DNA from 2 places in the Kribbella sp. VKM Ac-2566 genome. Region 1 is predicted to be linked to the other one. Evidence: riboswitches for the same ligand, from Rfam matches in the RefSeq annotation. Region 1 holds a riboswitch; the other holds the start of a gene.

Region 1 (5,085 bases):
GTCGACGGCCTCAGCGGTACGGCGGTGCAGGTCGGCGCGCTCGGTCAGGGACAGTCGTGCCTCGGCATCCCGGCGTACGGACTCGTCGGCGAACCAGGCCTCGCCAGCCGTGACGACCAAAGCACCAGCACGGACCAGTGCATCCAAGGCGTTCAGGAAGTCGTTGGGTGGCAGGCCGACGACCTGCTGGAGGACGTCGAGACGCACCCGCTCACCGGCCACCGCAGCGGCGCCCAGGAGCAGGTCATCAATCACGCTCGCAGTGTGACCGTCACCAGCTAGGTTTGTCAGCATGACAGTATCGATGCCGCGACTCCGTCGCGGCGGGTCATGGGGCTGTAACTCCCGCCCTTCCCTCGTCGCTCCGGTCGCTTCGCTCCCTCCACTCCTCAGTCCAGGCCGGGAGGCCCCATGACCGGTCCGGAGAGCCGCCGCGACGATGTGGTCGAGACGTTGCACGGGCACCAGATCGCTGACCCGTACCGCTGGCTGGAAGACCCTGACTCGGCCGATACCCAGGACTGGGTCAACCGGCAGAACGAGTACACGCAGGCCGAGCTGGCCGGGTACCCGGAGCGTGCGTGGTTCCAGACCACCATGTCCGCGATCCTCGCGCGCCCACGCGCCGGCGTACCGGTCAAGAAGGCGGGCTGGTACTTCGTCGGGCGCAACGACGGCACGCAGGCACAGGACGTGATCTACGTTGCCGATTCGCTCGACGAGCTGCTGTCCCGCGGCCGGGTGCTGATCGACCCGAACACCCTCTCCGAGGACGGCACCGACTCGCTGGGGTCATTTACCGTCAGCCCTGACGGGAAGTACTTCGCGTACGGCATCAACGAGAGCGGCAGCGACTGGACGACGTTCCGGCTGCTCGACATCGCCACTGGTACTCCAGTCGACGATGTGGTGTCGGAAGCCAAGTTCAGCGAGGCGACTTGGCTTCCGGACAGTTCGGCGTACCTCTATCTGCACTATCCGGCGAGCGGGCGTAGCGAGGGGACCGGGACGGCGTCGCTGTCGGGTGGGCGGCTGATGCTGCACAGGGTCGGCACACCGCAGTCCGAGGACGAGCTGGTGCTGAGCTTCCCGGGCCAGGACCAGTACTTCATCACACCTGAGGTGTCCGACGACGACCGCTACCTGGTGGTCCACATCACCGAGGGGACCGACCCGAGCACGCGGCTCTGGGTGTACCCGATCAGCTCGGACGGGCTGGGCGAGCCCGTGAAGGTCGTCGACGAGTTCATCGACGAGATCGCCTTCGTACGGATGTCCGGCGACCAGCTGGTATTGCGTACCGACCGGAACGCGTCCCGTGGCCGCGTGGTCCTTTCGACGCTTGACGGCGAATTCACCGACCTCATCCCGGAGGGAGAGTCGACACTGCAGGCAGTCCGCGGTACTGCGGACGGCCTGGCAACGCTGACACTCGTCGACGCACAGCCCGTGCTGACGCTCTACGCGTTGGACGGGTCCGGCCGGCGTGTGGTCGACGTACCTGGCGGGGGAGTGGTCGGCCTCAACGCCGGAGCGGAGTACGACGAGCTCTTCATCGGGCTGTCGACGACAACCGACCCCACGCTGTCGTACGCCGTTTCGACCGGGTCAGGCGACGTACGCGCACTGCCGGAGCTGGTCCGTGGCTCCGGCGGATTCACATCGCCGCAGGTCACCGTGACGCGCCGAATCGCTCCTGGCCGCGACGTGCCGTACTTCCTGATCACCCGGTCCGACCTGGACTTCGACGCGCCGCGTCCGACGCTCATGTGGGGGTACGGCGGATTCCGCATCCCGGTCGAGGCCGACTACCGTCCCGGCTGGCCGGCGTGGCTTGCTGCAGGCGGCGTACTGGTCATCACGAACCTGCGTGGCGGCGGTGAGTACGGGGCCGAGTGGCACGACGCGGGGCGGCTCAAGAACAAGCAGAACGTGTTCGACGACTTCATCGCGGTCGCTGAACACCTGCGGGACACCGGCGTGACCACACCGGAGCAGCTGGCCATTCACGGTCGCAGCAACGGCGGACTGCTCGTAGGCGCGGTCATGACGCAACGGCCGGACCTGTTCGGAGTCGCACTGCCCGGCGTGGGCGTCATGGACATGCTGCGGTTCCACCTGTTCACCGTCGGAGCGGCGTGGGCGTCCGACTTCGGTTTGCCGGACGATCCGGAGCAGTTCGAGGACCTGTTGGCGTACTCGCCGCTGCATCGCATCAGCGACGGTACGTCGTACCCGGCGACTCTCGTGGTCACCGGTGACCACGACGACCGGGTGGTTCCGTTGCACAGCCACAAGTTCATCGCGGCGCTGCAGCATGCCCAGTCCGGTCCGCGGCCTGTCTTGACCCGGGTCGAGGTCAACACCGGCCATGGCTTCGGAAAGCCCGCCGCGATGATCGCGGCGGAGTGGGCGGACCTACTGGCGTTCGCTGCTCACCACGTAGGTCTCGTACCTCCTGAGCAGTAGGAGGGCTGCTTCACCAGATGCGGGGCGCTTGGAGATCGCGGGGATCGTCAGCCGGCTGACAGCCGTGCGCGCTCTCCGTGTACTCCGTGCGCGGGCCACTCGTGGCGAGCGTGCGTACCGCGTCGACGAGCCGGTCCACGTGCTCACGGGTCGTCCCGAGGCCGAGGCTGGCACGGACCGCCGTACCGTGCTCGGGGGAGCCGGCCAGGAGGTGGCCGACCAGCGGGTGTGCACAGAACTTGCCGTCCCGGACACCGATGCCGTACTCCGCGCTCAGCGCCGCAGACACCAGCGTCGAGGTCAGACCGGCGATCGTGAAACAGACGGTGCCGACACGGTCCGCGTCCTCGCCGAAGATCGAGTACGTCGTGACGTTGTCGATCTGAGCAAGCCCGGCGCGCAAGCGGGCCAGCAGGCTGCGCTCGTGCTGCTCGATGGCGTCGCGGTGCTTGCTGATCGCGGCACACGCACTCGCCAGGGCAATGGCGCCGATGACGTTCGGGGAGCCGCCCTCGTGGCGGGCCGGGCCGGTCGTCCACACCACAGTGTCGCTCGTGACCGCGTGGGTCGCGCCGCCGCCGTGCAGGTACGGGTCGGCGGCGTCGAGCCAGTCGGAGCGGCCGATCAGCGCACCCGCGCCGTACGGCGCGTAGAGCTTGTGACCGGACAGGGCGACCCAGTCGACGTCCAGGGTGGCGATGTCGACCGGGCGGTGCGGGGCGAGCTGCGCGGCGTCCAGGCAGACGCGCGCGCCGTGTGCCTTGGCCACCTTGGCGATGTCGGCGATCGGGAAGATCTCGCCGGTGACGTTGGACGCGCCGGTGATCACCACGAGCCGCGGTGCCTCAGGCGCCTGGCGGAGCGCGTCGGCGACACGGGTCACGGCCTCGGCCGGGCTCGACGGCGCGGCCAGGCGAACGGTCCGCTCGGCCGGCCAGGGCAGCAGCGCCGCGTGGTGCTCGGACTCGAACACGATCACGGTCGCGTCCACCGGCACCGCGCGGGCCAGCAGGTTCAGGGCGTCGGTGGTCTGCCGGGTGAAGATCACCTGGTCGTCCGCACGGGCCCCGACGAACGCGTGCACCTCGGCGCGCGCCCGCTCGTACCACTGGGTGGTGATCCGCGAGGCGTACCCGTTGCCGCGGTGCACCGACGCGTACGACGGCAGCGCGGCCTCGACGCTGGCCCGGACGGACTCCAGACACGGCGCGCTCGCACCGTGGTCGAAGTTCGCGTAGTCGGTGACGCGGCCGTCGGCGAGCGGGACCAGGAGGTCCGAGCCGACCGTGGCCGGGATGCTGCCGGTCGCGAGCCGGGCGATCGCCGGCCGCGGGGTCGTCGTACTGGCCGGCTCGAGAATGGACAGGATCGACATGATGCTGCTCCCAGGGAAGTCCGCACTTGCCGAACGGGGTATCCGCACGGCCTGGTCTTCACCCGGGGCACCCCACCGCGGAGGAGGGTTGCCGGCCAGCTAGCCGGGGCTTGTCGCTGACACTCATGACCTGCCGAGAACGGTAACGAACGGGATACGGGCACCGCCAGTGCCTATCTCATGTGATGAGATGGCCGAACACATCGTGGGACAACGTGAGGAATTCGATGACCTGGAGAGCACCTGCCGTCGAGCGACCGGACGGCTCGCTGACCGCACCCGAAGCGGAACTGCTGCACGGCTACCTGCAGTTCTACCGCACCACACTGCTCTTCAAGTGCGCGGGGCTGACCGCCGAGCAGTTGGCCGAACGGCCGTCACCGCCGTCCAACCTGTCGCTGCTGGGCCTGATCAGGCATCTCACGAAGGTCGAGCGGATCTGGTTCCGCATCCACTTCGCCGACGAGCCCGCCGAGCCGCTGTTCGCACCGGAGCTCGGCAAGGACGCGGACTTCGAGTTGATCGACCCTGCTGACGCGCAGGCGGCGTACGACGGTCTGATCGCCGAGTGGAAGCTCTCTGACGACGCTGCCTCCGGTCACTCGCTGGACGACCGCTTCACGTTCAACGGCACGGAGTCGACGCTGCGGATGATCTACATCCACCTGATCGGCGAATACGGCCGCCACTGTGGTCACGCCGACCTCTTGCGGGAGCAACTCGACGGCACCACAGGCGCGTAACACGACCTGCCGCACCCCTAGGCTGCCGCCGTGCCGTTCACCCTCGCCCACCCTGCGGCCGTGCTCCCGCTGTTCCGCCGGCCCTTCGTGGCGTCAGCTCTGGTGGCCGGTGCGGTGGCGCCTGACCTGCTGTACGTCGACCCGATCTACCGGATCGCCACGCGGCAGATCAACGGCAACTTCACGCTGACCCTCACCCACGAGTTCACCTCTGCTTTGTGGCTGGACCCGTTGCTGGCAGTGCTGCTGCTTGCTGCCTTCAACGTGGGCCTCAAGCGGCCCCTGATTGCTCTCGCACCACCTCTGCTCGCCAGTCGGCTGGAGACCTTTCGCCGGCCGTTCCGCATCCCAAGCGTCGCTGTCGTGCTCTGGACGGTCGTATCAGCCGTGGTGGGAGCGGTCACTCACGTCGTCTGGGACTCGTTCACCCACGGTGACGGCTACTTCGTCCGCCAGTTCCCCGGGTTCTTTCGGGCTCAGGTGACAGGAGCGTGGGAC
Region 2 (5,085 bases), on a different contig from region 1:
GCAGCGGGACGCCGGACTACGCGGCGTACTGCTCGCTACGCGGTCCTCGAACGCGACCGAGCTGATCGAGGCCGCGGACATCGTCGTCGACGACCCGAGTGGTGTGGTGACCGTCCTCACGGCCCTTTCGGACGCGATCTCAGCCCGCTGAACGCCTGCGTCACGGTCTTGCCGATCGGCTGGACCGGGCGCTCGACGTACCCGCCCTCCTTCAGATCGGCGAGCCGTTCGAACGGGTTGCGCGACGCCGGGTCACCGGTGAGCAGGAACGAGACGACCACGCCCACGACGTACAGCGGGAGCATCGGCAGGCCGATCAGCCAGAAGTACTGCCACGAATGCCGCTCCTCGTGCCGGAGGAGCGCCGGGTTGTCGAAGTACACCCGCTCGTGCTTGCTCAGCACGACATTCCCGATCGTGAACGCCCCCGCGACCGGAAACCCGAGCTTGTACCCGTTCGCGAAGAACAACCCCCGAGGCCCCCGACTGAACGAAGCCCGCCCCAGAACCCCCACCACCGCCCCGGCAACCGTGGACAGATTCACAAAGTTCCCCACCAACTTCACCCACTGCCAGCCGGTCATGGCTCAGTATCGAGCCGATGTCCTAATGTCTCAATTCTCAGGACATCCGCTGATCTGGTTGTCGGCGGTGTGGGTCAGACTGGGGCGGTGAGTTCGGTGGTGCGGGTTTGGCGTCCTGGGCGGGTGGTGGATCCGCATTCGGTGATCGGGGGGTTGCGTAAGGGGCCTGGGGATCCGGCGTACGTGTTCGACGCGGCGCGGCGGACGGTGTGGCGGGCTACGCGGACTCCGGACGGGGCGGTGTTGTTGCGGTTGACGCCGTACGCCGGGTTTGTCGAGGCGGAGGCTTGGGGGCCGGGGTCGGAGTGGGCGCTCGACGGCGTGCCGGAGTTGCTGGGGGAGCGCGACAGCTGGGACGGGTTCGAGCCGCTGCCGGAGCATCGGGCGCTGGTGGACGCGGCGCGGCGGTTCCCGGATGTGCGTGTGCCGCGGACTCGGGCGGTGTTCGAGGCGATGGCGGCGGCCGGGATCGAGCAGGTGGTGACCGGCAAGGAGGCGTTCCGGGCGTGGCGGCTGCTGCTGCGTGAGTACGGCGAGCCTGCGCCGGGCCCGACGCCTCCGGACGGACGGCAGATGATGGTGCCGCCGGCGCCCGAGGAGTGGCGGCAGATCCCGTCGTGGCAGTGGCTGCGAGCGGGTGTCGAGGGCAGACGGTCGCGGGTTGTCATCACGGCGGCGACGCGGGCGAAGGCGCTGGAGCGGACGCTCGAGCTGAGCGACTCCGACGAGATCGAGCGGCGGTTGCGGTCGCTGCCCGGGGTCGGGGTGTGGACGGCGGCCGAGGTACGGCAGCGCGCTCACGGGGACGCGGACGCGTTCTCGTTCGCGGACTATCACGTGTCGCGGAACGTGTCGTACGCGCTGATCGGCGAGGAACTCGACGACGACGGCTGCGCCGAGCTGATCGAGCCGTACCGCGGCCACCGCTTCCGCGTCCAGCGCCTCCTCGAGCTCGCCGGCATCGGCCACCCGCGCTACGGCCCCCGCAAGGCGCTGCCCACTCACACCCCGGGAGCAACGCATCGCTTGAGGTGACACTGGGCACCGGATCGGCACAATGACGATCGACGGGGACGGTCTGTACCTGGTGGCAGGTCTGGCGTTGCTCCTCGGCGCCGTTCTTCCGCGTCTCTTACGCCGGTACGCCGTCTCCGCGCCGATCGCGTTCATCGGTGCCGGGATGCTGCTCGGGCCGGCCGTGGATCGCACCCACCTGAGCCCGATCGCCGAGCCCACGCTGACCAAGCATCTGGCGGCGCTGACCGTGATCGTCGCGCTGATGGGCGTCGGCCTGGCAATCGACCGGCCGATCAATCTCTTCACCTGGACGGTGACCTGGCGGTTGTTGTTCGTCGCGATGCCGGCGGGGATCGCAGCGCTGACCGGAGTCGGGTGGTTGCTCGGGTTGGCTCCGGCTACCGCGCTCCTCGTAGCAGCGGTCCTGGCGCCGACAGACCCGGTGCTCGCGTCCGACGTACAGGTGGATGGGCCGACGACCGGCGAGGACGCCGAGCTCGACGAGGACGACGAGGTGCGGTTCGCCCTGACGTCCGAGGCTGGGCTGAACGACGGGCTCGCGGCGCCGTTCGTCTACCTGGCGGTGTTCATCGCGACCAAGAGCTTCTCGCCGTGGCAGTGGGTCGCCTGGGACGTGGTCGGGAAGGCCGTGATCGGTGTCGCCATCGGCTTCGGTGCCGGCTGGTTGCTCGGGCGGATGACCTTCTCGGCTCCCGCTCGGAGCTTGCGGCTGTCCGAGTCGCGGGAGCCGGTGCTCGCGCTGGCCATGACGCTGGGCGTCTACGGGCTCACGCAGGTGCTGCACGGCTACGGGTTCATCGCCGTGTTCGTCGCTGCACTTACTCTGCGGTCGGTGGAGAGCAAGCACGAGTTCCACGGGGAGCTGCACGACTTCATCGGCGAGCTCGAGCACATCCTCACGTGGGGAGTCCTGCTCCTGCTCGGTGCCGCGGTCACGGCGGGGCTCCTGGAGCCGCTCACGTTGACTGGCGCGGCAGTCGGCGTACTGCTGGTTGTGGTAGTGCGTCCGCTGCTCGGGTGGCTGTCGCTCGCGCGATCGGGGTTGCGCCGGTCCGAGCGCTGGGCGATCTCGGCGTTCGGCGTCCGGGGTGTGTCGTCGGTCTACTACCTCGCCGCGACCGGAGCGCACTTCCGGGACGAGCTGCCGTGGCTGTGGGCGACACTGGGGTTCACGGTGATCCTGAGCGTGGTCCTGCACGGGATCGCGGCGACTCCGGTGATGCGCTTCCTGGAGCGCCGCAGCTGAGATCGCGTGTCTCGGATGGTGGGATCACAAGACACAATATGGACCCGATTGGGTAATCTCGGGGGAGCTCATCCAGAGGGACTGAGGGAAACGGCCCGTTGAAGTCCCGGCAACCCTCCCCGTCGAGCCCCCGCCCGGGGCGTCTCGCGGTGGAACGGTGCCAAATCCGTCCCGCCGCCGAGATCCGGTGTTCGCGGGGAAGATGAGAGGGGAACCTCACTCATGAGCCTGACCGCCGCCACCCACACGATCCGTGAAGGTGCCTTCGGCAACGGTACGCACCTGAGCTGTCGCGCCTGTGGGGCGAAGTCGCCGCTCGGCCCGTTCTACGCCTGTATGGAGTGCTTCGGTCCGCTCGAGGTCGGATACGAGTACCCGACCATCACCCGTGAGCAGATCGAGGCCGGACCCAAGAACATCTGGCGGTACCAGCCGCTGCTGCCCGTCCCCGTCGACGTGGCCAGCTTCCCGAACACCGAGCCCGGCTACACCCGGCTCGTCGACGCGCAGAACCTGGCCCGCGAGCTCGGGCTCAGGAAGCTCTGGGTGAAGGACGACTCCGGCAACCCGACCCACTCCTTCAAGGACCGGGTGGTTGCATCGGCGTTGAGCGCCACCCGCGAGCTCGGCATGAAGGTCTTCGCCTGCCCCTCCACCGGCAACCTGGCCAACGCGGTCGCCGCGGCCGCGGCCCGGGCCGGCATCCGCTCGGTCGTGTTCATCCCGCACGACCTCGAGCGCCCGAAGGTGATCACCACTGCCGTGTACGGCGGGACGCTGGTCGCCGTCGAGGGCAACTACGACGACGTGAACAAGCTGGCCTCCGAGATCGCCGGTGAGGAGGAAGGCTGGGCGTTCGTGAACGTGAACGTGCGCCCGTACTACTCCGAAGGCTCCAAGACCCTCGCCTTCGAGATCGCCGAGCAGCTCGGCTGGCGGATCCCGCAGCAGGTCGTGATCCCGGTCGCGTCCGGCTCGCAGCTGACCAAGATCGACAAGGGCTTCACCGAGCTCGGCAAGCTCGGCCTCGTCGACGCCACCGACTACAAGATCTACGGCGCGCAGGCGACCGGCTGCTCGCCCGTCGCGCAGGCGTTCCGCGACGGCCACGACGTGGTCAAGCCGGTGAAGCCGGACACGATCGCGAAGTCGCTGGCGATCGGCAACCCGGCCGACGGGCCCTATGTCCTGGACGTCGCCCGCCGTACCGGTGGCGCGATCGAGGACGTCAGCGACGAAGAGGTCGTCGAGGGCATCCAGTTGCTGGCCCGGACCGAGGGCATCTTCGCGGAGACCGCGGGTGGTGTGACCGTCGCGACGCTGAAGAAGCTGATCGCGACCGGGCAGCTCGACCCCGAGGCCGAGACCGTCATCATCAACTCCGGCGACGGGCTGAAGACGCTCGACGCCGTGGCCGACCGGGTCGGCCCCAAGGTGACCATCCCCGCGTCGTACGACGCCTTCGTGAAGGCAGGCCTGCAGTGAGTGTGAGCGTTCGCGTCCCGACCATCCTGCGGCCCTACACCCAGGGCGTGTCCGAGGTGTCCGCCGAGGGCGCGACCCTGACCGAGGTGCTCGACTCGCTCGACGCGTCGTACCCGGGGATCAAGGGCCGCGTACTGGACGACTCGGGCGAGCTGCGCCGGTTCGTGAACGTGTACGTCGACGACGACGACGTACGCTTCGCCGACGGCCTGCAGACCACGATCAAGGACGGCGGCCAGGTCTCCATCATCCCGGCGGTCGCGGGCGGCTGATTGAGCTGCTCTGATGCGTGCGGTTGTCATCTCGGAGTACGGCGTACTTCCTGAGATTCGTGAGGTTGCGGAGCCTGCGGTTGCGGACGGCTCGGTTGTCCTGAAGGTTGAGGCGACCGGGCTGTGCCGTAGTGACTGGCATGGCTGGATGGGGCATGACTCCGACATCGTGCTGCCGCATGTGCCGGGCCATGAGCTCGCCGGCACGATCGCCGCGGTTGGGGCGGGTGTGAGCGGGTGGGCGGTCGGGGATCGGGTGACGACGCCGTTCATCTGCGCGTGCGGTGCATGCGAGCAGTGCCTCGAGGGCAACCAGCAGGTGTGCCCCAACCAGCTGCAGCCTGGGTTCAACTACTGGGGTTCGTTCGCCGAGTACGTCGCTGTGCCGTACGCCGCTGTGAACCTGGTGCGACTGCCCGACGACATGGATTTCGCTACTGCCGCGGGGCTGGGCTGCCGC

What was found. A riboswitch is a leader RNA that binds a small molecule or an ion and turns the genes downstream of it on or off. The one in region 1 is predicted to bind S-adenosylmethionine.
Region 2: linked by a shared signal. The riboswitch ahead of thrC (threonine synthase) and the one ahead of EV647_RS03780 (aminotransferase class V-fold PLP-dependent enzyme) in region 1 are both predicted to bind S-adenosylmethionine.

Annotation. Positions count from the first base shown of each region.
Region 1 is NZ_SODT01000008.1:153,381-158,465, reverse strand. It holds gene EV647_RS03790 (helix-turn-helix transcriptional regulator) at 1-255, opposite strand, end outside; gene EV647_RS03785 (prolyl oligopeptidase family protein) at 412-2,469, shown strand; gene EV647_RS03780 (aminotransferase class V-fold PLP-dependent enzyme) at 2,480-3,844, opposite strand; SAM riboswitch class IV at 3,862-3,975, opposite strand; gene EV647_RS03775 (DinB family protein) at 4,072-4,587, shown strand; gene EV647_RS03770 (DUF4184 family protein) at 4,618-5,085, shown strand, end outside.
Region 2 is NZ_SODT01000009.1:1,137,726-1,142,810, forward strand. It holds gene otsB (trehalose-phosphatase) at 1-151, shown strand, start outside; gene EV647_RS16945 (hypothetical protein) at 117-557, opposite strand; gene EV647_RS16950 (DNA-3-methyladenine glycosylase) at 672-1,619, shown strand; gene EV647_RS16955 (sodium:proton antiporter) at 1,642-2,868, shown strand; SAM riboswitch class I at 2,934-3,077, shown strand; gene thrC (threonine synthase) at 3,091-4,353, shown strand; gene EV647_RS16965 (ubiquitin-like small modifier protein 1) at 4,350-4,625, shown strand; gene EV647_RS16970 (zinc-dependent alcohol dehydrogenase family protein) at 4,639-5,085, shown strand, end outside.